2 regions of the Paenibacillus sp. MABNR03 genome follow, and region 2 is predicted to be linked to the other one. Evidence: riboswitches for the same ligand, from Rfam matches in the RefSeq annotation. Region 2 holds a riboswitch; the other holds the start of a gene.

Region 1 (15,470 bases), on a different contig from region 2:
GATGTTTAAAAAGCTTTTTGGCGTCTTGCAAAGAGTAGGTAAAGCTCTTATGCTGCCTGTGGCGATTTTGCCAGCGGCGGGCTTGTTGCTCGGAATAGGCAACATGCTTGTTAACCCAGACTTTCTGCAATATGTAACGGCACTGGATACCCCTTGGGTAAATTCAATTGCCACGATCATGATGAACGCAGGTCAGATCGTATTTGATAATCTGGCATTGCTGTTTGCCGTCGGTGTTGCAGTAGGCCTGGCCGGAGGCGAAGGTGTAGCAGGTCTTGCGGCCATCATCGGTTACCTGGTTATGAATGTTACATTGGGATCTGCGGTAGGTGTTACTCCTGCCATGATCGGCAATGTGCCTGGTTATGCCAGCATACTGGGTATCCCTACATTGAGTACAGGCGTGTTCGGAGGTATTATCATAGGTATTGCCGCCGCGCTATGTTACAATCGATTTTTCAAAATCGAACTGCCGTCTTACCTCGGTTTCTTTGCCGGTAAACGCTTTGTCCCGATTATCACTTCAGTCGTTTCCCTCTTAATCGGGTTACTTCTGGTGATCATCTGGCCTCCGATTCAAAATGGGCTGAATGCTATATCTCACTTCATGGTAGATACAAGTCCGACGTTATCGGCGTTCATTTTCGGAGTTGTGGAACGGTCATTGATTCCGTTCGGTTTGCATCACATTTTCTACTCCCCATTCTGGTTTGAGTTTGGTGAGTATGTGAATAAGGCCGGAGATGTTATTCGCGGGGACCAGAAGATCTTCTTCAGCCAGCTGCGTGATGGCGTTGCTCTCACAGCGGGAACATTCCAAGTCGGTAAATTCCCGTTCATGATGTTCGGTTTGCCAGCTGCGGCACTTGCGATGTACCATGAAGCAAGACCGGAGCACAAAAAGTATGTTGCAGGGATCATGGGTTCAGCTGCGCTGACCTCGTTCCTTACAGGGATTACAGAACCGCTTGAATTCTCGTTCCTGTTTGTGGCGCCAGTACTGTTTGCAGTACACTGTATCTTTGCAGGTTTGTCTTTCATGACCATGCAAATTCTCGGCGTCAAAATCGGGATGACGTTCTCCGGTGGATTCATTGACTTCCTGATTTTCGGTATTATCCCGAACCGTACACCTTGGTGGGATGTTATTATTGTTGGCTTGATTCTTGCCGTGATCTACTACTTCGGATTCCGAATGATCATTCGCAAATTCAACCTCAAAACACCGGGCCGTGAAGAGGCAACTCCTGAAACAGCTTCCGGTGGAGGCTCAGGTTCAACCGATGATCTGCCACACAACATTCTTGCAGCCTTTGGTGGTCAGCAGAATATCAAACATCTGGATGCATGTATTACTCGTTTGCGGATTGAAGTGAATGAGAAATCCAATGTAAATAAAGATCGTTTGAAACAATTAGGTGCATCTGGCGTGCTTGAAGTGGGTAATAATGTACAGGCCATTTTCGGTACACGTTCAGATACGATCAAATCCCAAATGCAGGATATCATTGCAGGACGCACCCCGGCACCGACACCAGCTGCGGATGTCACACCAACTCCTGAAGAGGAGAAGGCACAGGGAGCAGAAGGTGAGCGCATTATTGCCGAAGATATCGTCATGCCGGTAAATGGTGAATTGATGGATATCACTAACGTACCTGATCCGGTCTTTGCCGAAAAAATGACAGGTGACGGTTTCGCTGTTCTGCCACATGATGGCAAGATTACATCGCCTGTGTATGGTAAAGTGTTTAACGTATTCCCTAGCAAACATGCTGTCGGCATCATGTCCGACGGAGGCAAGGAAGTACTGGTTCATATAGGTGTCAACACGGTGAAGCTGAAAGGTCAAGGTTTCAACGTGCTCGTGCAGGAAGGCGACCTGGTATCAGCAGGTCAACCGATTATGGAAGTGGATCTGGAGTATGTAAAAGCTAACGCTCCATCCATTATCTCACCAGTCATCTTCACCAACCTGCCAGAAGGTTCCACAGTGACCCTGAAGAAGAGTGGAGTACTGAAAATTGGCGATCAGCCAATCATTGAGATAAAATAAGAAGTGTTCCGACAATGGCAAGCAAGTGTAAATATACGCAATGCCTAAATTAAACTATTTGAAAGTGAGATGATTGTAATGCAACAAACATTCAGAATTACAGACGAAGATGGTATCCACGCACGTCCGGCGACAGCCCTGGTTAATACAGCTAACAAATTCAAAGGTGCAGAATCCTTTGCAGAAGCTAACGGTAAAAAAGTAACATTGAAATCTATCCTGGGTGTTCTTTCCCTCGGTCTGGAACAAGGTGACACCATCAGCATCATCGTTGAAGGCGAAGGCGAAGCTGAAGCGCTTCAAGCGCTGACTGACGTTATGGTTAACGAAGGGCTGGGCGAAATTAATGCTTAATGTTTCCGGGATCGCGGCTTCGGCGGGTATTGCTATCGCCAAGGCGTTTATCTTGGAGCATCCCGATTACTCTGTAGAAAAACGCCAAATCACCGACGTTGACGCAGAGATCGCTAAACTCGACTCAGCACTGGGCAAGTCCCAGTCTGAGCTTGAGGCGATCAAAGAGCGTACTTTACAAGAGCTTGGCGAGAAAAAAGCTGAAATCTTTGCTTCCCATTTGCTCATTCTGAATGACCCGGAACTGATTGATCCGGTTAAAGCGAAAATTGCTGACGAAAAAGTGAATGCAGAATTTGCACTCGACGAAACAGCATCGCAATTTATCTCCATGTTCGAGAACATGAAGAGTGCTTACCTGCAGGAACGTGCAGCGGACATGCGTGACGTAACCAAACGTGTGCTGAATCACTTGCTTGGTATCGACTTCATGAGTCCGGCTGAGATCGCTGAAGAAGTGATTGTGCTTGCGGAGGATCTGACGCCTTCCGATACAGCTCAATTGAACCGTCAATATGTTAAAGGCTTTGCAACGAACATCGGTGGTCGTACTTCTCACTCCGCCATCATGGCTCGTTCCCTTGAAATCCCGGCTGTTGTTGGAACCAAAGACATCCTGGCTCAAGCGAAACAAGGCGATTTGATTATCGTTGACGGCCTGGATGGTCAAGTTTTGGTTAATCCGACGGATGAGGTTGTTGCAGAATATCGTTCCAAACAGGAGCAGTATGATGCACAACGTGCCGAGTGGAGAAAACTGCGTGACGAACCAACCGTAACGGTGGATAACGTTCATGTGGAATTGGCAGCCAACATTGGTACGCCGAATGACGTTACAGGTGTTCTGGAGAACGGTGGAGAGGCTGTAGGCCTGTACCGTACCGAGTTCTTGTACATGGGCAGAGACAAGCTTCCTTCCGAGGATATTCAGTACAATGCTTACAAAGCGGTATTGGAGAAAATGGAAGGCAAACCGGTTGTCGTTCGTACACTTGATATCGGTGGAGACAAAGAGCTTCCATATCTGGATCTGCCAAAAGAAATGAATCCATTCCTCGGTTTCCGCGCAGTTCGTCTGTGTCTGGACCGTCTGGATATTTTCCGTACTCAATTGCGTGCATTGCTGCGTGCAAGTGTACATGGTAACCTGCGTGTCATGTTCCCGATGATCGCAACACTGGGTGAATTCCGTGAAGCAAAAGCTGTCCTGCTCGAAGAGAAGGAGAAGCTGGTAGCCGAAGGTATTGCTGTTTCCGACAGCATTCAACTGGGCATCATGGTCGAGATTCCTTCGACTGCGGTTTTGGCGGATCAATTTGCCAAAGAGGTTGATTTCTTCAGTATCGGAACAAACGATCTGATTCAATACACCATGGCTGCTGACCGCATGAACGAGCGTGTCTCTTATCTGTACCAACCTTATAATCCTTCCATTTTGCGTTTGGTTAAAATGGTCATCGATGCAGCTCATCGTGAAGGAAAATGGGTTGGCATGTGCGGAGAGATGGCGGGAGACGAAACAGCAATTCCATTGCTGCTCGGTCTCGGACTGGATGAGTTCAGCATGAGCGCAACATCCATTCTGCCAGCTCGTAGTCAGATCACCAAGCTGTCCCGTGCGGACATGCAGGAACTGGCTGCCAAAGCTCTCGATATGCAAACGGCTGAACAAGTGGTTGAATTGGTTCAAAGCATCAAAGCGTAATTTTGCCGGGGGTTCCTCCGGGTGTGAAGGTCTTTTCTTTTTCCGATTAATGGGCTGCAGAAATGCAGCGATATTGCCGGTATCTGCGATAATCGCGGATGCCGGCTTTTTTTGTGTGCCATAATTGTTGAAAGGTAATAAACGATGAGAGAGTGGATTTCATCAGGAATGAGGGATACGAAAAATGAAAGTAAAGTGAAACAAGCTCTTGCTGATGTGTATACGTCAGCAAGAGCTTGTTTCTTAAATTCCTATAGTGTTTAGCTGCAAGCACAGTTCAGAACAGGTTTACGAGCCGCAGTTGTCTCATCCAAGCGGGTAACCGGTGTGCCATAAGGAGCATTCAGTACCAGTTCAGGTGTCTCTTCTGCTTCCTTGGCAATCCGTATCATCGTATCAATAAAGCCATCAAGCGTCTCCTTGCTCTCCGTTTCCGTTGGCTCAATCATGATACATTCCTCAACGTTGAGCGGGAAGTATACGGTTGGCGGATGATACCCAAAATCAAGCAGTCGTTTGGCCACATCCAGTGTCCGTACACCATATTGCTTCAGTCCCCGACCAGACATGACAAATTCATGTTTACACACGCCTGGATACGGAATCTCGTAGTAAGGAGCAAGACGTGCCATCATATAGTTTGCATTCAGTACGGCACATTCAGAAACCCGGCGCAAACCTTCCGGTCCATAAGTACGAATGTAAGCATAGGCGCGTACCAAAATACCGAAGTTGCCGTAATACGCTTTGACCCGGCCGATCGATTGATCGCCTTCACGATCCAGTGCGTATTGTCCCTGATCATTCTTGATGACCATCGGTTTTGGCAGGAACGGAATCAGTCGGCTTTTAACGCCAACTGGTCCCGCACCAGGACCGCCTCCGCCATGAGGGGTACTCATCGTTTTATGCAAGTTCAGATGCACCACGTCGAAGCCCATATCGCCAGGCCGGGTGATGCCCATAATGGCATTGGAGTTGGCTCCATCGTAGTACAGCAAACCTCCAGCTTGATGCACGATTGAGGCAATCTCCTGGATGTCCTTTTCAAACAATCCAAGTGTGTTCGGGTTGGTCAGCATGAGCGCTGCGGTATCCGAACCAACTGCTGCGCGAAGTGCGTCCAGATCTACCAGACCGTCTGCACGGGAAGGAATCGTAACCGTTTCGAAACCTGCTACGGTTGCACTTGCCGGGTTGGTACCATGGGATGAATCCGGCACGATGACTTTGGTGCGCTGTTCACCCCGACCTTCGTGATAGGCACGAATCATCATGAGTCCGGTCCATTCACCATGTGCACCAGCGGCTGGTTGCAGGGTTACAGCATCCATACCTGTCAGACCTGCAAGGTCGTTTTGCAACGTGTACAGCAGTTCAAGCGCACCCTGAATGCTGGATTCAGGTTGATAAGGATGGATTTTGGCAAATCCGCTGTAACGGGCGACATCCTCATTGATTTTTGGATTGTACTTCATCGTGCAGGAGCCGAGAGGGTAGAATCCGTTATCTACCCCGAAGTTACGGCGGGAGAGGGCAGTATAGTGACGGATGACATCGACTTCAAATACCTCGGGCAGTGCAGCTGCTTCCGAACGCAGCATTTCCCGGGGAATCAACGATTCCGGATCTTGACGCGGAACATCACATTCAGGCAGAGAGTAAGCGACTCGACCCGGGCTGCTAAGTTCAAAGATCAGAGATTGCTCCGGAGCGGGCGATGCAGTCTGCGCAGTTTGATTCGAGTTGGTTTCGGTTTGGAAAGGAGCTGCCGGTTCCGGCTGTCCTTGAGTTGTTGTCATTTCCTGAGTCACAGCGATCCCTCCAATACACGTGCGAATTCGTCAATCTCTTCCTTGCTGCGTCGTTCTGTAACGGCTACCAGCATATGTCCGGCAAGTTCAGGATAATCACGTCCAAGTTCATAACCACCGATAAATCCGGCATCCAGCAGCTTCAGCTGAAGTGCACTGGCGTCTGTTCCTTCAGGCAGTTGGATGACAAACTCATTGAATGTTGGTGCAGTAAACGTCAGGCTGACCCCGGGAATAGCGGTTAACGTATTCAGGGCATAGTGACTTTTTTGCAGATTCAAGTCAGCTACATCGATCATTCCCTGTCTCCCCATGGTGGACATATATACAGATGCGCTCAGTGCAAGCAAAGCCTGATTAGAGCAAATGTTGGATGTCGCCTTTTCGCGGCGGATGTGCTGTTCCCGCGCTTGCAGCGTCAATACAAAACCGCGTTTGCCGTTACGATCGGTTGTCTGGCCTACGATTCGGCCAGGAATCCGGCGCATATGAGCCTGGGATACGGCGAAATATCCGCACGTTGGGCCGCCGAGGGAAGCGGCGATGCCAAGGGGCTGCGCGTCGCCAACTACGATGTCGGCACCCAACTTGCCTGGGGCTTCAAGCAGACCAAGCGCCAGCGGGTTTGCGCTGACTACGAGCAGTCCCTTGTGCGCATGTGCGAGGTCTGCAGCCTGTTTTACATTTTCCACGGCTCCGAAGAAGTTCGGACTCTGGATCATGACGGCTGCAGTATCGTCGGATATGGCAGTTTGCAGGGCATCCCAGTCAGTGACCCCATTCTGATAACCAATCTCGACAATCTCCAAATTCAAACCGTGAGCGTAAGCCTTCAATACTTGACGAGCTTCCGGATGAACCGTACGGGATACGATCAGCTGTTTACGGCGGGTTGCCGCAGCAGCCAGGTTTCCTGCTTCCGCAAATGCGGTTGCGCCATCATACATGCTGGCATTGGCTACGGCCATGCCGGTCAGTTCACAGATATACGATTGAAATTCGAAGATGGCTTGGAGCTCACCCTGACTAATTTCGGGCTGGTACGGCGTATAGGCTGTATAGAACTCGGAACGGGAAATGACGTGGTTAATCACGGAAGGAATGTGGTGATCATAAATGCCTGCACCCAGAAAACTGGCGTGTGTCTCAAAATTGGCATTGGCACCGGCTTGCTTGGACATATGGCGCGTCAGCGCGTATTCATCCAGTTTGGAGGAAACGGGCAGCTCGCCCTGATAACGAATCTCCTGTGGAATGTCATGAAACAGATCCTCAATCGTGTCCACACCGATGGTCGCGAGCATGGCGCTCTGATCCTGCTCAGTCATGGGAATGTAACGGTGCTTGCTCATGCTTGATCAGCTCCTTGGGTAGGTGTCTTTTGCGTGCGTGTCCGTTTATGAAAAGGGGTCTTCACGACCTCGGCTTTCAGTTTCTTGCCGCGGATCTCAATCTCCAGCGGGGTACCCAACGCAGCATACTTGCTGTCGATCAGTGCGAGTCCCAGATTGCGTTTCAGCGTAGGGGACTGTGTGCCTGTCGTCACTTCACCGATCTGCACGCCTTCGGCGTAGATTGGATAGTGAGGGCGGGGAATACCGCGCTCCAGCACTTCGATGCCGACCAGTTTGCGGGCAGGCCCCTCATTTTTTTGCAGCAACAAGGCTTCGTGTCCGATAAAAGGTCCGGCATTCAGCTTCACAAACATGCCAACCCCTGCCTCCAGCGGAGAGATGGTTGGTGACAATTCCTGTCCATACAGGGGCAGCTTCGCTTCAAAGCGCAGTGTATCCCGTGCACCGAGTCCAGCAGGAACCAGTCCGTGTACTTCGCCAGCCTGCATTAATCCGTTCCAGACTGCAGAAGCCTGTTCTGCTGGTACGTAAAGTTCAAAGCCGTCTTCACCGGTATAACCAGTGCGGGACAGCAACAATTTTACACCGCACACCTCAGCATTCTGTACAAAGCGGAAAGGCTCAATCGTGAAAACATCGGTACCTGTAACTTTTCCAATAATGTCCACAGCAAGCGGGCCTTGCAGAGCCAGAAGAGCTGTCTCCTCGGAATCATTCTTCATGCTCACCCCAGGGACCATATGCTCTTGCAGCCATGCCCAATCCTTGTCGATATTGGAGGCGTTAACTACCAGCATATAATGCTGATCTTCCAGCTTATACACAAGCAGATCGTCGACCACGCCACCATCCGGATAACACATCAATGTATACTGCGCCTGACCGGGAACCAGTGTGGTCACGTCATTGGTCGTCATTTTCTGCAAAAATGCTTCTGCCTGTTCACCCCGCACGGTAAATTCGCCCATGTGAGATACATCAAACAGACCGGCCCGTTCCCGTACGGCTTCATGTTCCTTTTGAATTCCGCTGAACTGCACCGGAAGCTCCCAGCCTCCAAAATCGATGCACCGTACACCTTCGTATTGCTGATAAAGTGGAAAGAGTGGAGTTCTAAGCAAATCGGACATCAAATCACCTCGTTGTGGCCGCTGCGGGCCGAGTGTGTAACATGAATGAAGCAGTAATTTTTCGTATAAGTATAATTAAGGCTGCTACAGACAGCGCCGGCTGATCCTGGTTTTTCGTTTTTTTGGGAAAAAGGAAAAGGACAGGCCAAAGAACCGGCATGCCAGAAGCACGCTGTATTCTAAGGCTCTGTCCTTGGTACCTGAGAGTTACCCCGCCAATCAGTTGCAGCAGGTTTCCCCTTGGGTGATCATTACGCCCTGACCGGGCGATTAGATGCTCTCCAGAGTTGCGTCCCGTAAAAGTCCTTTTGCCTGAGAGATTCACCTCCCGCTTGTCGGGTGGTTTACTCCTTCGGCGTTACCGCATGCACATCCAAGACTCGGGTGTCACGGGTAATCTCTCCCTTTACATTCATCCGCGGGTAATGCACACAACAATAAACATTTACTCTCTCATTAAAACGTGAATCCACTATCGATGTCAAGAACGATATCATAGAAAATGATAAAAAACCGAATAATTCTTAGATTGTTAACGGTATTGTTCGTATATATAAAAAGATTACGCTTACTCTTCTATTATCCACCATTATATGTAGAGAGAGGATATTTGAGTTACAGGCCTTTAATGTAGAAATCTAAATATTTTGTGAGGTATCTTGACATTTGAATCCGAAATATCATACGCTAAGTTCTGGGAAAAAGGGTAAGGCCAAAGAAACGCATGCACTCATTAATGAAAAGCGAGGCGGATATCGATGAGCGAATTGAAAAGTGATTTCCTGTACAGTGAAGAGCACGAGTGGGTGCAAACCGTAGGGGAGGATACTGTACGGATCGGCATTACCGAGTTCGCGCAGCATCAGCTGGGTGACATTGTGTTTGTGGAATTGCCTGACCTTGAATCGGATGTAAAAGCGGAAGACAGCATTGGCACGATCGAATCCGTCAAGACGGTTTCCGATTTGTTTTCTCCGGTCAGTGGTTCAATTATTGCCGTGAATGATGCGTTGCAGGATGCACCTGAACTGGTTAACAGTTCGCCTTATGAAGAAGGCTGGATGATTGAGATTCGTGTTGAAGGTGATCTGACAGAAGCCTTGTCGAAATTGATGAGTGCCGATGCATATCGTAAGCATACAGAGGAGTAGAATGGTTTTGTACTAATTAGCCTATCATTTCATTACAAATAAATGTTCTTGCACGTTTTCAGAGCCTGTGTGAGCCTTGGTGCTTATGCAGGCTTTTTGTGTTCTTTAAGGCAGGGTTGGTCGCCAGAAAAAGGTGCTGGAGAGGATGAAATAAGCGTCGATTGTACAACCTATTCCCATAAAACCAAGACAGTAAATGATGTAAGTCACACACGAAAAAAACCTTGAATATCAACGGTTACAGCCTTCCAATCACGATAAAAACGATTACATAACCGTAATGTTGTCATCAATGATCATGACGAAAGTACGCTTTCCTTTCGTTGAACCGGAGACCAATCTGGCTTAGGATAACAGCAGGGGAGAAATGATACCCCTTTCATAAATTATAATCACTTGATCCGAGGAGGATAATACAATGAGTAACTTGGACCAAACGTCCAATTCCAAAGGCGGTCTCCGGGTAGGCGTTCAACGTTTTGGCCGATTCCTGAGCGGTATGGTTATGCCGAATATGGGGGCATTTATTGCCTGGGGACTGATTACTGCGCTGTTCATTGAAAAGGGTTGGTTCCCTAATGCAACTCTTGCAGAGCTAGTGGATCCGATGATCAAATATTTGCTGCCGCTGCTTATTGGTTACACCGGGGGTACCATGGTGCATGGCCAGCGTGGTGGTGTCGTGGGTGCCATCATGACCATCGGGGTTATTGTCGGTAGTGATATTCCGATGTTCTTGGGTGCCATGATTGCCGGACCTCTGGCAGCATGGGTCATCAAAAAGTTTGATAAAGCAGTTGAAGGCAAAATCAAAGCAGGATTCGAAATGTTGGTCAACAACTTCTCTGCCGGGATTATTGGCGGGATCTTGGGGATTATTGCACTGCTGGGGATCGGGCCAGCTGTAGAAGCAATTAGCACAGTATTGTCTGCTGGCGTACAGGGTCTGATGAATCTGGGCTTGCTTCCGCTGGTCAATCTGATTATTGAGCCGGGGAAAGTATTGTTCCTGAACAATGCAATCAACCACGGAATTCTAACTCCGATTGCAACAGACCAAGCAAGAGAATTGGGCCAATCCGTATTATACATGCTTGAATCCAACCCGGGTCCCGGACTTGGAATCTTGCTGGCCTACTGCTTCTTCGGTCGTGGTACTGCAAGATCTTCTGCACCGGGTGCCGTTATCATCCATTTCTTCGGGGGAATTCACGAAATTTATTTCCCTTACATTCTGATGAGACCGATTCTGATTCTTGCTGCAATCGCAGGTGGTGTGGCAGGTACAGCAACCTTTATGCTCACCGGAGCCGGACTGGTTTCAGCACCTTCGCCGGGTAGTATCATTGCATATTCCCTGTTAACACCAAAAGGCGGGTATCTTCCGATGCTCGCAGGGGTGGCTGTTGCCGCCATTGTTTCCTTCCTGGTTGCAGCGCTGCTGCTGAAAACAGGCAAACAAAAGGAAGAAGATCTGGAGTCTGCATCCAATCGGATGAAAGACATGAAGAGTCAAGGAACTACGCCGAATGCTGCCATTACGGCGGATAACCGTGAAGCAGACAGAGCAGCGGATATTGCTTCTTCTGCCGTGAAAACCGATGTGAAGAAAATCGTTTTCTCCTGTGATGCCGGTATGGGTTCCAGTGCCATGGGGGCTTCCATTCTTCGCAAGAAGATGAAAGCAGAAGGGATTGACGTAGCGGTAACCAATACGGCAATCAGTGATATCCCTCAGGACGCAGACGTTGTCATTACGCAGAAGACATTAACGGATCGTGCCCGCAGCGTGGCACCGAACGCAGAGCATATTTCCATCGACAACTTCCTAAAAAGCCCGGAATACGATGCGCTCGTTGAACGCCTGAAATAACAGGCTGCGATCGTTTTCCCTGAGCCGGAGGCTTGAGATATGAGTATTACGAAAAGACAGCGTGAAATTGTGGAATTCCTGCTGGAACATCCGCATGAGGTAACCGCAGGTGAAATTGCCATCGCGGTAAAAGTCAGTACCCGAACCGTTCATCGGGAGCTGCAGATGATTGAGAAGTGGCTGGAGCCACTGGGCATGAAATTAGAAAAAAAATCGGGGACCGGGGTCCGTATTGACCCTGGTTCCAACGATTTGGCTGCACTGCGTCAGCAATTGGAGCTTAACGAATACGTGGAGTTTACGCCGGAAGAGCGTAAACTCTTCATGCTTTGCATTTTGCTGGATGAAGCGGAGCCCGTAAAACTGCTTGCGTTGTCATCAGACCTGAAAGTGACGGTCTCCACGGTGAGCAATGACCTCGATGAGCTGGAGCCCCGAATTCGGCAGGCTGGACTGAAGCTGGTTCGCAGACGAGGATACGGGGTGAAGATCAATGGAAGTGAAACAGCTTATCGTGCAGCGATTGCCGGGCTTGCGCTAGAATTTCTGGATGAGTCGGATCTCTTTGGAAGACAACCCGAGCAGGGCGTTTCCAAGGTGAATCAGAAGCTGCTCAGCATGATTGGCCACCGTGACGTACTGACGGTCGAAAATGCCTTGTGGCAGCCCGATATAGATTGGCTTGAAAATATTCCGGAGCGACAGTATACGAAATTGCTTATTCAATTATCCGTTGCACTGGCGCGCATACGCAAAGGGTTTACGGTAGGGCGAGGCACTGCACAAAAGACGATACACTCGTCTACTTTGGACATGAATGTACCTGAATATATGGCCTCCCGGTTATGCGGTGTGCTGTCCAGTCAGCTTGGAATATCGTTTGCCAAAGAAGAACAGAGCTATCTACACAAATTATTAATCGAAACAGAGCAGCTTATTCACTCCACACGTTTACTGCCTGTTGACGATCTGGTGCTGCTGGATATGGTTCGTTCCCTGATGGATCAGATGCAGGAGAGAACCGGTTATGCATTCCAGGAGGATCGTCTCCTGCGAGAAGGGCTGATTGCCCATATGCAGCCGGTGATGGAACGCATCGGGGGACAGCAGAGCATACGTAACCCGTTGCTCCAACAGATCCGCAAGGATTATGATTCGCTGTTCGCGGATGTGAAGAAAGCCGTGCATATCGCATGGCCGGATACGGACGTACCGGATGAGGAAATTGGGTTTTTGGTCATGCATTTCGGAGCTTCCATCGAGCGATTGCGTGTACTGAAGCGTGAGATTCGGGCGATTATTGTTTGCACCAGCGGAATCGGATCCTCACGCATGCTTTCCAGCCGTTTGTCCAAGGAGATCCCGGAAATTCGCATTATCGACAGTGCATCATGGTATGAAGCCGCGCGGATCCCCGAAGAGGATTATGATCTCATTTTGTCGACCGTCGATCTGCCGATGGAGCCGCATCAGTATTACAAGGTGAGTCCCTTGTTGACGGCAGATGAAAGTGAACGTTTGAGGCAGTACATTCAAAATACGACGCTGCAACGGGAACAAGGCAAGTATGGGGACAGTAAAGGAAGCCGAAGGGCAACTGATCGTAATCCGGACCCGGCGGGGCTTGATGCCACGCTCATTGAGATTGTACGTATCATAGGCAAGTTTCAGGTGTTTCCTCTGGATAACGGCAGGATGGGATTTTACGAAACAGCATATGCCATGTGCAAGGTACTGCAGGAATCCGGTGTATTGAAGGATCCGGAAGAGATAGCCAGGCTGCTTGAAGCCCGCGAATCAGTAGGCAGTCAGAAAATCCCCGATACTTCACTGGCTCTGTTCCATACACGCAGTGATGGCATCTATAGGCCGTCCATCAGCCTGTTTCAACTGTCAGAACCGCTGCTGGTGACGCCGGATGACCCGGTGGGCGTGACCCATATCCTTCTCATGGTAGGGCCGGGGGAGTTATCCCGGGAGAGCCTGGAGGTTCTCAGCGAGATCAGTGCATTGTTACTGCAGGACGAAATGATTATGCTGCTGGAGAAGGGAATACGGGATGATCTTATTCATTACCTTTCCCGGGAGCTGGTTGGATTTTATCGAAGTAAAACTGAAATTGGAGGTTAACAAACATGAGTATACTTACAACAGATAAAGTGGTTATGAACGCGACGGCACAGGACAAATATGAGGCTATTCGCATGGCAGGACAAATTTTGAAAGACGCAGGACATATTACCGCAGATTATATCGACAAGATGCTTGAGCGTGAGGAAATTGTATCCACCTATGTGGGCAACGGACTTGCGATTCCGCACGGAACCAAAGAATCCAAATCGTTCATTCTGTCCACGGGTATTTCTGTCATCCAGTTCCCGCAAGGTGTAGATTTTGGGGAAGAAAAAGCTTACATGGTCATCGGCATTGCCGCTCAGGGCGGTGAACACATGGAGATCCTGACGAGCATTGCGGTGATCTGTGCCGAGGATGAGAACATGGAAGCACTCCGTTATGCCAAAACGGCAGAAGAAATCATTACCATTCTCGAAAGTGAAATGGAACTATGAAGGCCCTTCATTTTGGAGCAGGGAATATCGGACGTGGGTTTATCGGATTAATCCTGTCTCGCGCAGGATATAACGTTATGTTCTCGGATGTGAATCAGGAGCTCGTTAAGGCACTCCAGCAGCGCGGGCAGTACACGGTGGAACTGGCGAACGAGTCGAAGGATACGGAGACGGTAACAGGTGTGAGTGCGATTGATGGAACACAGCTGGAGACGGTTGCCCAAAACGTTGCGGAAGCAGATCTCGTTACAACCGCAGTCGGTGTGGGGATTCTGAAACATATCGCACCAGGCATTGCCAAGGGTCTTGAGGCGAGATTGAATACAGGTTTGGTACAGAAACCTCTTCATATTATCGCATGTGAAAATGCCATCGGTGCCAGCACGCAGCTCAAAGAACATGTGTATGCTCTGCTGGAAGAACCCGTTAGGGCTCTTGCCGATCAGTATGTATATTTTCCTGATTCCGCAGTAGACCGAATCGTACCGATACAGCATCATGAAGACTCGCTTCATGTGCAGGTTGAACCTTTTTATGAGTGGGTTGTGGATCGTTCACAGATGGCACCTGCGTTCCTTCCGATCGAAGGAGTACTCTATGTTGATGATCTGGAGCCCTATATCGAACGCAAATTGTTTACCGTGAACACGGGACACTGCTGTGCCGCGTATATCGGTTATGTGAACGGATATGATACGATTCAAAAGGCGATTGCTGATGAAAAGGTGAAATCTCTCGTCTATGGTGCATTGCAGGAAACAGGTGAGGTTCTTGTGAAACGATTTGGTTTCAACCCGGAAGATCACCAGCAGTATATATCGAAAATACTTGGACGCTTCGTGAATCCACATCTCACGGATGAAGTTACCCGGGTAGGCCGCTCCCCGCTGCGGAAGCTGTCCCCCAATGACCGTTTGGTCCGTCCGGCACTTCAGGCATATGAGTATGGGATGGAAACGACTAATCTGGCAAGAGGCATGGCAGCAGCCTGCAAATTTGATGTATCGGATGATCCCGAGGCAGCAGAACTGCAGGATCTGATCAAACAAAAGGGTATCGCTGCTGCACTCAGTCACTACACATCCATGGATGAGCAGCACCCTGTGCTCAAGCAGGCTGTGGAACATTATCATCAAATGTAAATTGAAATGTAGAACCTATATATCGATTGAGGTCTATAATAGCAATTCAATTGCAACCCAATCGCAAAACAAGAGCCTCACAGTGGTTAACTGTGAGGCTCTTGTTCATGCTCAGCCTGATTCTTATATGTCTCCAGGCATCGCTGACAGATGCATGATTTGCGCCGCTGCTCCGGCGGAATGCGATCAAACACGCCTTCGGGAAATTCAGCGTGATTACACCAGCATTCGGAGTGAGGGCGGCCGGCCGCATACGAGCAGCCATTGGCTTCGCCACACAATGGGCATATGAGCACATTGTGTGGTGAAGCAGTTGTATC
Region 2 (15,470 bases):
GCAATAACGTGATGATCGGACCACGAACGAGCATATTTGATAGTGCCTACCATCGGATTGACTCCCTTGATGATGGAAGCAATATGGCCAAAAAAATTGTCATTCACGACAACGCTTGGATCGGAACCGGATCATTAATTCTTCCTGGCGTTATCATCGGAAAGAATGCAGTGGTCGCCGCGGGGAGTACGGTTACCAAAGATGTACCTGAGAATACGTTGGTTGCAGGAACGCCAGCGAAGGTTGTTCGAGAACTCACCATTCATGATGGCTGGGTCAGAAGATGAAATAAATCCCCCGCGGCCACACGAATATATACTCGGATGGTGGCTGCGGGGGTATTAATTCTAACGAGAATTAGAATGGCATATAGGAATCTTTATATTTCTTTTTTTCTGAAGTAGAGAACTCCAATTAAAATGAAGACCACTGCGCTCCCTCCAACGACAGTAAGGAGTGTACCAAGTGGAACGTTATAGGCTCCGAACCCTCCGCCTTCCGTCGGTGTCATTAGCAGCATCGGCTGAGCCCACGGATAAAAGGGGCCGAACGTAGCCGAGTTCACAATCAGTATATTGGGCACGGTTAAGGCAAAATTCAAAGCCAGTGGTGCAGCGAAGCTGCTCCATATCAGGGAAACAAACATTTGCAGTGCAGCAAGAGGCAGACAGGCGAACAAACCAAGCAGCAATTTGCCTCCTATAAATGCCCACGGCACAGGCTCCGTTAAGCCCTGAATCCATCCGGCAAGCAGTATGGATCCCAGCAGCAACACTTGAGTTCCCACCAAAAGCAAAAGGACGATGGTTAACTTTCCTGCATAAACACCTGTGCGGGTGAGTGGCAGTACCAACATTTGCTTCCATCCCCCGCCTGCATGTTCAAAGCGACAGACAAACGAGGTGAATACGCCGGTCAGGATTGGCATGAGCAGCATTCCATGCAAAAAGACCATCGTGCTCATCAGCACTTCCCATTGACCTGATGGCTCACTGAGCAGCCCAATCAGCAGGGCCAATAATGGACTCAGCAGAATCAGGAGCCATACCGGAGACTTGCCCATTTTCAGCCGTTCAGCAGACAGGATTCGGAAATACGCCGTAGTAAAGTTCACCCTAGGCCACATCCTTCCGGCTGAAATGCATCATTCCAAGGAGCATAATCAGGATTCCCGCAGCTAACCCCATCCCTGCATACATGAATGGATTCGGTCCATTCCATGCCATCTGCGCCCATGCGAGCGGGAAGCTTGGCGAGAGACTAAGAGAGAACATCCCTGTGATGGCAAGCACAATACCAAGGGTAACCGGAAGCGCCTGATTTTTGGCAATCATGGTGAGCCACAGCTCTATCGACAATACGGGGAGTGCTCCAGCCAGTGGAAGCAGCCCCAGCTTGATTGCCTGTCCCCACGGGATTTCTCCCGCGTCGAAGCCGAACACCAGACCCAGAATGACGATTCCGGCTGTTAGGAGCAGACAAGAGATGACAAGCAGCACACAAGCCAAAAGGAATTTGGCCAGATATACCGCCGGTCTCGGAATCGGCATGGCCAGAAGCTGCTTCCAAGAACCCTGCTCATGCTCAATATTCGCAATCATGGAGCTCAGGATTGTTGCGCCCAGCATCAATGAAAGCGGCACAAAAACAACCACATTTTCCAAAAGCCCGTTCCACATGTCATCGCCAAATACCCCTTTTAGATAATCCAGACGCAATCCAAAATTCAGCGCCTGCATTAACGTAAGTCCAATGGGGGCAAGAAAAACAAGAAACCAGATACCTTTGCCACGAATTTTGAGCCAGTCTGACGATAGTGCACGTCCCGTCATACCATTGCCCCCTCACCAATCACCCGCATGAAGAGGTCTTCGAGCGACTGACGGTGCTCCTCCACCCGGTAAATGGCGTGATCCTGCTCAACCAGCCTGCGCACCAGCAGCGCTATCGCACTGTTGTCCATGTACGGGAATGTAAGTTCAGACCCCTGCCGCTGACCGAATTGCCCCTGCTCTCTCGCCAGCTTCATGGCTTCTTCTGGCTCAGAGACGGTCAATCGAATAGAACTACCTGTTTGGCTATGCAGATTGGCAATTGTGTCCTGAAGCACCATCTTACCTTCACGAATAATGCCAACCCGGCTGGCCATCTGCTCCACTTCACTGAGCAAGTGACTGGATACCAGCACCGTAATACCATGTTCCAGCGGCATGCGTTTAATTAACTCCCGAATCTCCTGAATCCCCGCTGGATCCAGCCCATTCGTAGGCTCATCCAAAATCAGCAGTTCCGGTTCGCCCAGCAGAGCACTTGCAATCCCCAGCCTCTGCTTCATGCCGAGCGAATATCCTTTCACCGAGCGCTTCGCATCCCTTGTCAGATCGACAATGGACAGCACCTCGGCAATTCTTGATTTCGGCACGCCCAGGATCCGGCGCAAGGCTTCCAGATTCTCCACCGCATTCAGATGACCGTAGTAGGACGGGTACTCCACGAGCGAACCGACCCGGCGCAGGATATCCATGCGATCCTTCCGAATGTCTTTATCGAAGACACGAATGACGCCTTTTGTCGGTTTGATCAAGCCCAGCAGCATGCGGATGGTTGTTGTTTTACCCGCACCGTTAGGCCCCAGGAAACCGTAGATATCCCCTTTCTTAATATGCAGATCCAATTCGCGAACCGCTGCACGATCCCGATATGTTTTCCATAAGTTAGCCGTTTGAATAATGTTATCACTCACTGTTTGATCACCTCGGATATCATCGTAACCGCCCAAGGTTAAATCTAAAGTGATCCGAAGTTTAAGTTTAGTTTAAATCGTGGTTTCCACCCCACCTATTCGAGTCAGTAGATAAATATCCGGACGCCCTCCGGCGAGCTGTCCACCTTCTTGCGCAGCCCCATCTCGCGGACGAGCAGATCTACAATGGACAGCCCAAGACCTGTACCTTTTGCCCCTATTTCATGCTGCATCCCAGGCCCTTTATCTCGAATCACCAAGGCTGTTCTTTCCTGAATTCGTTCTGTGGATATGCCGATGTACTTCCCATCCCCCGCATACCGGATCACGTTCTGTAACAGGTTATCCAGAATACGACGCATGCCCTGTTCATCGACCCGCCAGATCAGCGGTTCATCCGGCAGGTCAATATCGATATCAAACTGTTCCTTCTCCCATACGGGGTACCATGCCGCGGCCGTTTCCCTAACGATTCGAAGGACATCCTTCTCCTCCAGTTTCAGGGTATACTTTCCGCTTGCAAGCAGATTGTACGATAACATGTTATCAATAAGTCCACTTAGATCATCCATCTTGGCTTCCATGCGTGCCAATGAGCTGCTGCCCTTATCGCTGAGCGCTTCCTTGTTCAGGGCATGCATGTGTCCACGGATGACCGTTAGAGGCGTGCGCAAGTCGTGAGACAGCCCTGCAATGAGACGTTTTCGGAACTGTTCCTCCTCGCGTTCCCTGAGACGGCTGTCTGTCAGCTGATACACCATCTGGTTGAATGAATCCTCCAACTGACCAATCTCGTCCGATCTCCGGATATCGACAGGAAGCGGAATACCTTCCTTGCCTGGAGTAATCATGGCTGTCTGCAGACGGATAAGCCGTTTGCGAATCCGTGCAAAGAACAGGATCGACATCACAATAAATACCAGAAAAATGATGGTCATAACCAACCCGAGATACAGGAGTTCCATCGGCCAGTTGCTTTGAGGCTTTTGCAGTAAATATCGCGGTACTTCAATCACCATGAAGCCTTTTCCCTTGTTCTGATCCCCTCCACCTATAAATGAAACAACAGTCAGCGGATCACGGTAGTTGGCCTCCTTCATGAATTGCAAGGTGTGGGCTACGTCCCATACTGCAGGAATTCGAGTTTCTTCCTTCTTCTGATTATTCAGCGTCCATTTCAATATAGTCATTGTCGTTCCATTCACCGGAGATTCAGATACTTCCACACCTTCACCCCCGAGGATAAACGCGGTCTCCCCTTTTTCGTTCACCCGGTACATTGATGATTTGGGATATTTGGCTTGTAACTGCTTCATGCGTTTATCGATCTGGGCAGGCGCTGCCTCATCCAGCTTCATCGATTCTTTCGACCAGAGATTGGTTATATGGGTAACATCACCGTAGGGAGCCTGACTGCCTTTGCTCGTATTGTTCACCACCACCACATAAATGATGGATGTGATTGGAAGAACGACGGGAACAAACAAAATGGCACATAAAATCAGAATCATATAACGGGACATGAGCGAGCGACCAAATCGAAGCTTACGCTTTTCAGGCTCCTTCCGTTCCCTCTGACTTTTCCGTTTCCCCTTCTCTTTGAACCGCCCGATCATGGTTTCTTCACACGGTATCCAACCCCGCGCACGGTTTGAATCACTGACGGATTCGCTGGATCAAGTTCAAGCTTTTCGCGCAGGTGGCGAATATGTACCATTAATGTTTTGTCTCCATCGAGATAGGGCTCATTCCAGACCGCCTCATAAATCTGCTCTTTCGTACGGATCATGCCCATATGCCTGAGCAGGTACGCGAAGATGTGAAACTGTTTTCCCGATAAAATGATCTCCTCCCCCGTCTCCTCATTCACGATCCGATTGTCCTTCTCATAGATGGACAGGTGATCCAGTTTCAGAGCAGCATCCGAGGAAACCGTAGTCCCTGCCTTTCGCAGCTGAACTTCAATTCGCGCAGCGAGTTCATCGGGGTGAAAAGGCTTGGTTACATAATCATCGGCAAAATCAAGCCCGTGCAGCTTGTCATCAATAGACGTTCTGGCCGAGAGCATGACGATCGGCACTGAAGGATGTTCCTTTTTTAGCCGCTGCCCCACCGTAAATCCATCCAGCCCTGGCAGCATGACATCCAAAATGATCAGCGAGCAGTCCCCGGCAGCTTCAGCAGCACCTTCTCCACTTCCCAGCCATACGACCTCATAACCACGCTCCTCCAGGTCGGCTCTGACCCATGTCGCGATTTCCGTATCGTCCTCAATGTATAGCAGTTTTGTTTTCATGCGTAAATTCGTTTCCTTTCTGCACCCTTTTGGTTAATTATATATCTGAACATAATGGAGTAAGCTGTATGTATAAACGAAACGATACTCCTTAGATGAATACTCCGTTACCTTTAATTTTCATTATACCTTAATCTGCAACTTCAGAAATGCCATGCCATGAGGTCTATAAAGTACATACCGTATGTGAAAAGGGGAGGAATTTAAGCATGCTGCTGGAAGCCATCTATCATCAACCCAAACGAAACTGGGCGTACGCCTACGATAAGGATTCTGTTCGTCTGCGTCTGCGTGCCAAAAAGAATGATCTCACCGAGGTATACGCCATGACGGGTGATAAATACGCATGGGAAAACACCAAAGAGCTGATTCCTTTGGCCAAGTTCACCTCCGACGCCATGTTCGACTACTATGAGGGTGAAATAAAACCTCCGTACCATCGCCTGAAATACTCCTTTTTGCTGAAAAGCGGAGACGAGCAGATCTGGATGTCCGAAACGGACTTCCAGGAAGACGAACCGGACGATCCAGGGCAGATGTTTCAGTTCCCCTATATTCACCCGGGTGCGGTCTTCACGCCGCCTGAGTGGGTCAAGGATGCTGTTTTCTATCAGATCTTTCCCGAGCGGTTTGCCAATGGAAACCCTGACCTTAATCCGGAGAATGTTGAGCCATGGGGCGGCGATCCTACACCGTCCAACTTCTTCGGAGGCGACCTCCAGGGTGTGATTGATCATCTGGACTATCTCAGCGAGCTGGGCATTAACGCCATCTATTTTACCCCTATCTTCGAAGCGACCACCAACCATAAATATGATACCGAAGACTATCTCCGGGTAGATCGGCATTTCGGTGATGCAGATACAGTGAAACGGCTGGTTAAGCTGTGTCATGAACGCGGCATTCGGGTGCTTCTGGACGCGGTATTCAATCATTCCGGGAAGACGTTTGCTCCCTTTGTGGACGTGCAGGAAAACGGGGAAAAATCCAAGTATAAAGACTGGTTCCACGTACACGAGTTCCCGCTGGATGTGAAGGATGGCATCCCTACGTATGAAACCTTTGGATTCGAGCCGCACATGCCCAAGCTGAACACGGAAAATCCCGAGGTGAAAGACTATCTGCTAAAGGTTGCTGAGTATTGGATCAAGGAAGTGGGCATGGACGGCTGGCGACTGGATGTCGCGGACGAAGTGGATGATGCATTCTGGCGTGATTTCCGCCGGGTGGTGAAAGCTGCGAATCCGGATGCGTACATTCTCGGTGAGATATGGAATGAATCCTCGGCCTGGCTGCAAGGAGACCAGTTTGATGCCTCCATGAACTATCCGTTTACCGATGCCGTGAATGGTTTCTTTGTGAAAAATAAAATGAATGCCGAGGCGTTCGCGAACTCCATCGGCCGGCAATTATCACGTTATCCGCTGCAAGCCAGCGAAGTGGCGTTCAACCTGTTGGACAGTCATGATACACCAAGGCTGCTGACGCTATGTGAAGGTGACCAGCGCAAAATGAAACTGGCGGCGCTATTCCAGTTTACTTACATAGGTACGCCGTGCATCTATTACGGAGACGAGATTGGGCTGGATGGTGGAGCTGATCCGGGCTGCCGGAAATGCATGGAGTGGGATGAAGCGAAGCAGGACCGCGAGTTGTTAGCCTTTTATCAACAGCTCATTGCGCTTCGTCATGCTCACCCCGCTCTGCGCGCAGAAGGCAAAGTTCGATTCCTGCAGGCTCGGGCAGAAGGAAGCCAGCTGGTCCTGGAACGGCAGAGTGATGAGGAACGTATTCTCATTCTGTTCAATCGTTCGGAGGAGACGGCGATCATTGAACTGGATGCAGGTACAGGCGAATGGACCGAATTATTGGACGGCAACCATCGTACAGCCAAGGATGGCGATGTTCTGGCCATTGAACTGCCCGCTTATGGTTATGCCGTACTAAGTACGGAGATCACTCGAGAGCAGAGCAAGTAGTCACTTGGTATGCATTGTAGATCACACGACCTTCCCCCTACTTATTCATACCAAAGGAGCTAATTAGATTTCCTGAATCGAAAACAAGCGTCCTGTATGACCTGTAAAAGGGCAGTGGACGCTTGTTTTATTGGTTTTCTATGATGAATGCTCGCCTTAGCTGCTCGGTTCTAGGCCTGCTCTTCCGAATTTCCCTGCGCGTTCCCCATCTCCTCCTCAGGCTCTGCACGCTTCGCCTTCGGTTTGGCCAGCTTCTCCATCATTTTCCGGCCCGTGGGCGTCTGGGCCAAGCCGCCCTGGGCCGTCTCGCGGTGCCTGCTCGGCATGGCACTTCCGACTTCCAGCATGACGTCAATGACTTCGTCCGACGGAATGGCACTCCGTACCCCGGCCAGTGCCATGTCGGCCGCAGCGAGAGCCGTTACGGCACCCAGTCCGTTACGGACGATGCATGGGATTTCCACGAGGCCCGCAACCGGATCGCAGATGAGGCCCAGTGTATTTTTTAACGCGAGACCTACCGCATGAACAACCTGCTCGGGTGTCCCTCCGCGCAGTTCAACCATGGCACCGGCAGCCATGCCGATCGCAGAACCGACTTCAGCCTGACAGCCGCCTTCAGCACCGGAGATAAACGAGTTGTTAGCAATGACATATCCAATCGCACCTGCACAGAATAGGCCGTTGACCAGATGCTCATCACTCCAGCCGAATCGCTCTTGGGAGCTGATAAATACCCCCGGAATAATGCCACACGAACCCGCTGTCGGCGTAGCCACGATCCGGCCCATGGAAGCATTGACTTCAGACACACAAAGGGCATAGGCCATCGCAAGTGCAGAAGCATCACCCGAACAGGTTTCGCCTTGACGAATATACTCCGCCATTTTCTTGCCGTCTCCGCCGGTCAAGCCACTGCGTGAAGTCGTATCCTCGGTAAGCCCTTTTTGCACAGCTTCCTTCATCACCTGATAGTACTCTGACATCTGCTGTACAACGTCTGCTTCGGGCGTATTGGTCTCCTGAACCTGCTCCTCAATCATCAGCTTGGCAATGGTTTTCGATTCAGCCGTACAGATGGTATTCAGTTCGTGCAAGTGCTTAAACCGCATCCGGTTCCACCCCTTTCTTCAAATCAATAACGCGAATATCCAGCACATGATCCAGTGACCGCAGGCGGTTCAACATTTCCGGACTTGGCGCTCCATCCATTTCCATCGCTGTCAGCGCTTCGCCATCCCGGGCTTTCCGGTCCACTTGCATGTAACCGATGTTAACACCTGACGAACTGATTGTAGACGTAACCGAAGCGAGCACCCCTGCTTTGTCCGAATGGCGCAGAACCAGTGTTGGAAACTCTCCACTGATCTGTACACGGAAATCATTGAGCGAATGCACCGTTACACTGCCGCCACCAATGGAAGCACCAATCAGCGAGCATTGACGCTCACCGTACCACAACTCAATCTTGACCGTGTTGGGATGCGGAGCAGGTAGTCCACTCGTAAAGAATTCAACCTCCATACCCGCTTGCTCCGCATATTCCTCGGCGTCCGGTATACGCGGATCATCCGTGGCATAGTCAAGCAAACCGCCGATCAGTGCCAGATCCGTACCATGACCCTGGTACGTATCAGCAAATGAACCGTATAATGTTAGCCTGGCACGTTCCGGGGTACATCCCAGCCACTGACGCGCAATTCTCCCAAGCCTTGCAGCCCCAGCTGTATGTGAACTTGACGGACCCGTCATCGACGGACCAATAATTGAAAAAACATCTTTAAACCGCATCCTGCACCCCTCCATATCGTCATATCCATCCAGACATGCACCATAATGTTCCTTCATTACTGAATGATGACATCAAAAAAGGACAGTAGAAGGCCTTAGGCCCTCTCTCTGTCCTCGTTACCTGAGAGTTTCATGATCAGGGGCAGCCGCAGTCGGCATACCGTTCTCATCATATACCCCTTGGGTGGCGCAACCTGCGCACTCTCCAGAGTTGCGTCCAACGATGGTACATTTACCTGAGAGATTAACCACTGCGCCGGGTGCGCAGCAGCTTGCTCCTTCGGTGCCTGGCAGCCCTATGGTTACACTTGGCCGGCTCAGGTCTCTCCCGCTCGTTCTCATCCGCTGTATGGTCAATACTCGTTCGAACACATATCAAACGCTTATCATTTTTAAATGAATCATTCATATAACAGATTAATATGCAACACACGTAATGTCAATAAAAGTGACGTATCATTATCATCTTGGGATTAGGATCAGGTAAAACGAATGGCATTCAGGTTTCGTGTCTCAACTGAGGCACTGGTTACGTTCGTGGCCGTTGTAAATTGGATACCTATCGTGTAGGCGTTATTTCCCGTTGCAATAGATGTATCGACGTAGGTATTAGATGAAAGAAAGCGTACCGTAGACGCAGTAATTCCCGTCCGGGAAAGAATCAGCTCGTTAATCAGAACTCCATTTCTGCGGAGTCGCATAGCGAATGTCACGCTCCAGTTGGCCGTAACCACAACGGCAATTTGAGCACTGTTATCAATCTTTACCCGTTGACCTACTACGACGGGGACATTGAGTGTCTGAATCGTTGTTTCCCCCGCAAGCGGTATAGCGAGTGCAGTTGTCTGACTGTCAGCAAATAGCGATGAACTCGCAGGTTCGGAAGCTCCCGTTGATCCCGTAACCCCAGTTGTCCCTGTAATTCCAGTCGTTCCCGTAGCGCCCGTCAGACCGGTAACTCCACTTATTCCTGTTGCTCCAGTTACCCCTGTTGCTCCTGTGATTCCGGTCGTTCCCGTAGCGCCCGTCAGACCGGTAACTCCGCTTATTCCTGTTTCTCCCGTGATCCCTGTCGCTCCGGTCACTCCAGTGGATCCTGTGACTCCAGTAAGTCCTGTAACGCCAGTATCTCCAGTAAACCCACTTTCCCCCGTGACCCCTGTTGCTCCTGTGATTCCAGTACTTCCCGTAGCGCCTGTTAGACCGGTAACTCCACTTATTCCTGTTTCTCCGGTGATCCCTGTCGCTCCGGTTACTCCAGTGGATCCTGTGACTCCAGTAAGTCCTGTAACGCCAGTATCTCCTGTAAACCCAGTTTCCCCCGTGACCCCTGTTGCTCCTGTAGTTCCAGTACTTCCCGTAGTGCCTGTTAGACCGGTAACTCCACTTATTCCTGTTGCTCCAGTGATTCCTGTTGCTCCGGTGATCCCTGTCGCTCCGGTTACTCCAATGGATCCTGTGACTCCAGTGATCCCCGTCGCCACTGTCACTCCGGTCGTTCCTCCCGGCGGGCCGGTAACACCTGTCATTCCTGTCACTCCAGTAATACCTGTGGGTCCCGTCGTTCCCACTATACCTGCTGTCCCGGTAGCTCCAGTAGCACCAGTCGCCCCAACTATGCCCCCGTACGCTCCCAGCAACTCCTCAGACACCAGACGGTGGGCTGTTACCAACTCCCCATTCTGATCCTTCCCCCATACGGAGACCTGAACATCAGCCGCAGCAGCATCCCCCGTAGTGAAGATGAATTCAAATGCATCCAAGTTTGCATAATAATCTTTTGTTATCAACTGATTGGGCAAAACATTAAACACTTCTTCCACATATAATGTACGAATGCCATTCAAGTAGTAGCCCTGAACCAGCACGGTTGCAAAGTTTGCTGGATCCCGATTGTCCACTCTTACCGTAATTCTCTGGGTAGGGCGTACACCGCTTCCCACCACGATACTATTTTCAATCGGCCCCGTTGATAAGACAGCCATTTTCTGCGATGCCCCCTTTTCCTAGCTTATGTCGCCGGATCGAGATCATCTTCTATCTATATGCGTCCTGTCACGGGATCGTTCAGTCGAAAACAGTATGATGCCTAACCACTAAATGATTTTTTGGAAGACTCATGTTCGCCATAAAATAGTTGTCTGGAAGGAAACCAGCTAGTAAGCCACAATAGGAGAGCACCCAGCATAAGAATTGCTGAAACAACCGTATACACCGTCCGAAGGGATATCACTTCAGCAACTCCCCCCATTGCCAAAATTGAGATGACCTGTAAAGCACTCAGCATCAGTCCAAGCACGCTGCTCATCCGCCCCATCAGGTCCACCGGAATATTATTCTGATAAAAGGTAACCAGACCCGTGTTCGCCAGTGCGGAACACAGCCCAAGCATAATAAAGGCGAATGCTGCAAGCTCGAACGAAAATGAACGAGCGAACAGGAAATAGCCAAGCGCGACCAGGAGCACACCACCGCCCATCATATGACGGATAGGCAAGTGTTTGGCGAATAACCAAACCAATAGAGATCCAGCCAAATAGCCAACTCCGGTAACACTCATCAACGCGCCATACTGCGATTCGGACAGGTTCATTACTTGACGGATAAACACCACTTCCTGCGCATCGAGCGACATGCCGATGACGAGAATGATCTGGAACAAAGCATAGACTCCGACCACATAACCTGATTGATGACTGAAGTGCAGCACGGCACGCCAATCCTGTGCAATCAGACGTGGGGTTAGCCTTGTCCCCGTTCCGCGGTTCTGCTCTCCAATGCCCAGCCTTGGCAAGAACATCAGGATCAGTGCAGACACAACAAAGGAAGCTGCATTGGCATAGATCGCGGCCACAGGAGACAGATAGATCAGCATAACTCCCGCTATGGCCGGACCGGTAATAAAAGCGCCTGAGCTGATCATCGCCTGCAGGGAATTGAATCGCTTTCGCCGCTCAGCAGGAACCAGCCGGGTAATATATACCTGTGAAGACGGCACAAATATGGAGGACGACATACTGACAAGAAACATGACGCCATACATCATCCATAGACTCGGCATCAGCGGAAGCACTGCCACGAGTACAGCTCTCACCAGATCGGCTCCAATCATCATCTGCCGCTGGTCATAGCGGTCGATCAGACTGCCTGACCAGAACTTGGTGCATACCGAGGCAATAGGGGAGATGATCCACAATCCTGCTACTGCTGCTGGAGACTGAGTCATGTTGAGCACCATCAGATTAATAGCCACAATGTAGATAAAATCCCCCAGATTGGATATGCCTACCCCACCAAGCAGCAATCCGGCATGTTTCCATCCACCTCGCCGGCTTGTTTCCGCTTCCCCCTTTTTGTGATCATTGCTCATCCATTACACCCCTCCTTAATGAATCATCTAATTACAGAAAGGAAAATTCCATTAAATGTATTATCCCCTATTTCATCTTCTTTCGCAGTAACAAAAGGATCATGCCAAACGTTGTTGTTCACGTTTAGTTAGCCTCCCAAACATAAAAAAGACTGCCGGCATTCCGGCAGCCTTAAATGGGTACATTCTTCGTGATATTCGATTTTCATCTCTTCATAAAGGCAGAAGCCTGCCGAAACCAGTCCTTAACAGCATTGGCCTGTTCCCGTTCCAGAAAAACCGCTTTAAAGCCGATTCGATTCACCATAAGTTTCGCCCGGACGGATAACAAGGATTTGCTTCGCTGCCCAGACGTAGCAACAGTATTCACCGTGACCACATGAGGCCGGCGCATTAATGCCGTACTGCGGGATATGGTCCGGTGGCGAAGTGTTAACAGCTTACCTTGAATACTCATCCCCTCATCTTTGAAGCATCCGTATCCCCACACGGCGCATAAGGGCAATAAGAGAAACAGCAGTGCTCCTGTTGGGCCCAGAAACACGGTTCCCGCCGTTCCGAGCACGGCTGCACCAAGCAATTTCCAGCGCATGAACAGCCAGAGGGCCCGCTTCGGAGGGCATGTAACGGGTGGCTGTAATTCGAATTGCGGTACGATTCGGGCAAGCAGCTCATTCACATCACGGAGCGGCAGCAGCGGATGCAGCATCATTTTTTTCTCCGTCTCTGAAGTCAGAACAAAAATCTCCACCTCGGCATAACCAAATGGCTGTCGCAGCAGCCCTTCCTTGACCTCCACTGCCTGTACCTTACCAGGAGAAAACACATGCTTTTTCCGGTCGAGCAGACCGGAGACAATGGTAATATTACCGCCTTCCTGTTCTACGGTAAATCCGGCATATTTGATCGTGAACAGCACTGCCGACAGTATCCAAGCCAGCAAAAACATGACGGGAACAAGTCCGAGCCACCAAATCGCTGACAGCTGTCCAGCCCGTTCAACCAGACTGCTGTAGAAATGATCCGGTAGCAGGTCATCTGCGAATGAGTAGACCCCTGTACCGAATACCACAACAAGCGGCAGATTCATCGTTGTCAATGCTCCGGCAAACAGTCTGCCGGCTGACAGCCGCAGCAGAACCCCCCGCTCTCGCCGCACAAGGGGAGCAGGCCCCTCCTGTATAACCCCCTCATTCTGCTCAGGAGATTCTCCCTCTTCATGGTGAGCATGCTCATGAGCATATTCGGCTGCGGCAGGTGCTTCCTCTTTCTTCGCAGCTTCACTTCGCTTCTGATATAGCCATTGCTCTACCCGCTCGGCCTCCGCAATTGCCAGAGCGGGTAGCACCCCATCCGCCTCTGCGTTGCCTCCAGGCGTCTCAATCTTGAGCTGAGCCAGCCGGAGGATCCGCTGAATCAGAGGCTGTTGTGTCTGGATGGAGTGAATCCGGCTGAAATAGATCGATTTCTCCTCCCGGACAAATATGCCCCGGCGCAGAACAATCCGATCTTCCTGCAGCGTATAGCTGAATTTACGCCATGTAAACCAACCATACAAGACAAAAGGCAGCACGATTACTACAATCACCGCAGCATAACCGTACCAGGGGAACTTGCTCCAGTTCACGCCTTTGATGATGAGCAAAATGAGGATTGGAATGATGGACTTCATTACGCTAAAAAGGGGGAATAAGACGTACAACTTATGTAGACGCTTCGGTTCATTCATCGTGATCTTCCACCTTGGCCAGATGTCCGATATTGCGCTTCAACTGCTCCGCTTCTTCCCTTTCTAGTCCGGCAATGTGAAGCGTGGCTGCTGCAGTAACGATGCTGACTTTGGCAAGCCCATACTTTCGCAGCAGCGGACCACTCTCCAGTTCCACCTGCTGTACACGTGTCATCGGCACAATCGTATCCGTCTGCCACAGCCAGCCGGAATGAATTTCCAACTCGTCTTCAGCAACACGGAAACTGAAATGCCGGTACCGCAATCCAGGCAGAATCCAGGTGTACCAGATTAGTGAAATGATGAAAAGCCCCACACCTATCCATCCCGGCCACTGCACCCACTCCTTAACCCATGCGACAATCAGATATGCGATGGCCAGAAGAGTCAACAGCCCGTTGACCATTAAGGCCGTCAAGGCTGTTGCTTGTTTGGCTTTGGGGTGGAGACGCCGCAGTTCTCCGTTATTATGCTCTGTGTAATCCATTGCTTCCATTGCTTAACTCACACTCTCCTACAATTCGAATTAAAGCTGATTGGGCAGTGTCAGATCCTTCGCCCAAGCTTGAAGCTTCTCCTTCGTCCATTCTTCGTTCTCACCCATGATGGAGTAGCGCAGTCCATTCTCGCTCCATGATATGTTCCGGATGCTCTTCATATACGAACCCTCGGTGTCCCGAACCTCAATCTTGGACTCATCAGGCAGCAGTGTATCATCACCATTTTCATCCGGCGCCTGGAATACCGTCAGACTCACTTCCACCTTGTTGTTGTTGACATAATACAAAGTCACTTCATCCCTGCCGAAATCTCCACTTGATGAATACATCTCAATCCGTGACAGTTCAAGCGCACCGTTCATATACTGCAGAAAGGGTTGTCCCAAAGCTTGTTCAGCTTCTTCCAGACTCACTTCCGAACTCTGGGTTAGATCATTCAGATCCTTCACATCAACCCCCTTGGGGATGTCGATCACGAACGTATCCTCAGAAAATTCAGGATCATATTGAATCGGATCATAGACCATTTCAGACTTTTCATCACCATATGTGCTAATGACTTTAACAATCATCCACGTTTTGGGGTCTACCCAATACTCGGAGGAGATGGATAATGTGCCTTCTTCTTTTGGCGTCAGTTTAATGTGAATGACATCCTGTCCGTGAAGCTTTTCCTGTCCCATCATATCCACATCATGGGAATCCCGCAACCGTTCCAGCTGATCCACCAGCATCTGCTTTTGAGTCTGTTCAGGCTGTTGTCCCAAGGCAGATACGTTCATCGAATAGGCCGTACCCGTCTCCTTTTCGTAAATGGTGATGTCCGTTCCGTTATTGACTGCGTAGCTTACGTTGCCATTCTCCTCTGTTTCTGTGCGCTTACGCCCTGTCTCTCCGTCGACCCATTCCTTGATGTGCATGGTGTGGTTCAGCTTGTCATCCGACCACACCTTCATGACACCTTCAGCGTAATACGAAGCGGGTTCCGTTTCTGCACTGACGACCTTCTCGATCATCTCATCACCAGACAGGCCGAGCATATCCTTCTCCGCACAACCCCCG

Evidence for each region. Region 2 has a riboswitch for glycine ahead of sdaAB (L-serine ammonia-lyase, iron-sulfur-dependent subunit beta). Riboswitches for the same ligand answer to the same signal wherever they lie in the genome.
Region 1: linked by a shared signal. The riboswitch ahead of gcvT (glycine cleavage system aminomethyltransferase GcvT) and the one ahead of sdaAB (L-serine ammonia-lyase, iron-sulfur-dependent subunit beta) in region 2 are both predicted to bind glycine.

Annotation. Positions count from the first base shown of each region.
Region 1 is NZ_JBCIYR010000003.1:80,522-95,991, forward strand. It holds gene ptsG (glucose-specific PTS transporter subunit IIBC) at 2-2,056, shown strand; gene AAIH57_RS15590 (HPr family phosphocarrier protein) at 2,135-2,410, shown strand; gene ptsP (phosphoenolpyruvate--protein phosphotransferase) at 2,403-4,115, shown strand; gene gcvPB (aminomethyl-transferring glycine dehydrogenase subunit GcvPB) at 4,376-5,929, opposite strand; gene gcvPA (aminomethyl-transferring glycine dehydrogenase subunit GcvPA) at 5,926-7,281, opposite strand; gene gcvT (glycine cleavage system aminomethyltransferase GcvT) at 7,278-8,414, opposite strand; glycine riboswitch at 8,600-8,701, opposite strand; glycine riboswitch at 8,705-8,830, opposite strand; gene gcvH (glycine cleavage system protein GcvH) at 9,173-9,565, shown strand; gene AAIH57_RS15620 (PTS mannitol transporter subunit IICB) at 9,984-11,438, shown strand; gene AAIH57_RS15625 (BglG family transcription antiterminator) at 11,478-13,568, shown strand; gene AAIH57_RS15630 (PTS sugar transporter subunit IIA) at 13,574-14,008, shown strand; gene AAIH57_RS15635 (mannitol-1-phosphate 5-dehydrogenase) at 14,005-15,150, shown strand; gene AAIH57_RS15640 (cysteine-rich CWC family protein) at 15,237-15,470, opposite strand, start outside.
Region 2 is NZ_JBCIYR010000006.1:129,677-145,146, reverse strand. It holds gene AAIH57_RS24900 (acyltransferase) at 1-287, shown strand, start outside; gene AAIH57_RS24895 (ABC transporter permease) at 380-1,126, opposite strand; gene AAIH57_RS24890 (ABC transporter permease) at 1,116-1,832, opposite strand; gene AAIH57_RS24885 (ABC transporter ATP-binding protein) at 1,829-2,743, opposite strand; gene AAIH57_RS24880 (histidine kinase dimerization/phospho-acceptor domain-containing protein) at 2,848-4,359, opposite strand; gene AAIH57_RS24875 (response regulator transcription factor) at 4,356-5,039, opposite strand; gene AAIH57_RS24870 (alpha-glycosidase) at 5,249-7,018, shown strand; gene sdaAA (L-serine ammonia-lyase, iron-sulfur-dependent, subunit alpha) at 7,189-8,130, opposite strand; gene sdaAB (L-serine ammonia-lyase, iron-sulfur-dependent subunit beta) at 8,120-8,809, opposite strand; glycine riboswitch at 8,916-9,020, opposite strand; glycine riboswitch at 9,025-9,150, opposite strand; gene AAIH57_RS24855 (collagen-like triple helix repeat-containing protein) at 9,289-10,794, opposite strand; gene AAIH57_RS24850 (MFS transporter) at 10,899-12,179, opposite strand; gene AAIH57_RS24845 (PH domain-containing protein) at 12,385-13,908, opposite strand; gene AAIH57_RS24840 (PH domain-containing protein) at 13,901-14,404, opposite strand; gene AAIH57_RS24835 (LolA family protein) at 14,435-15,470, opposite strand, start outside.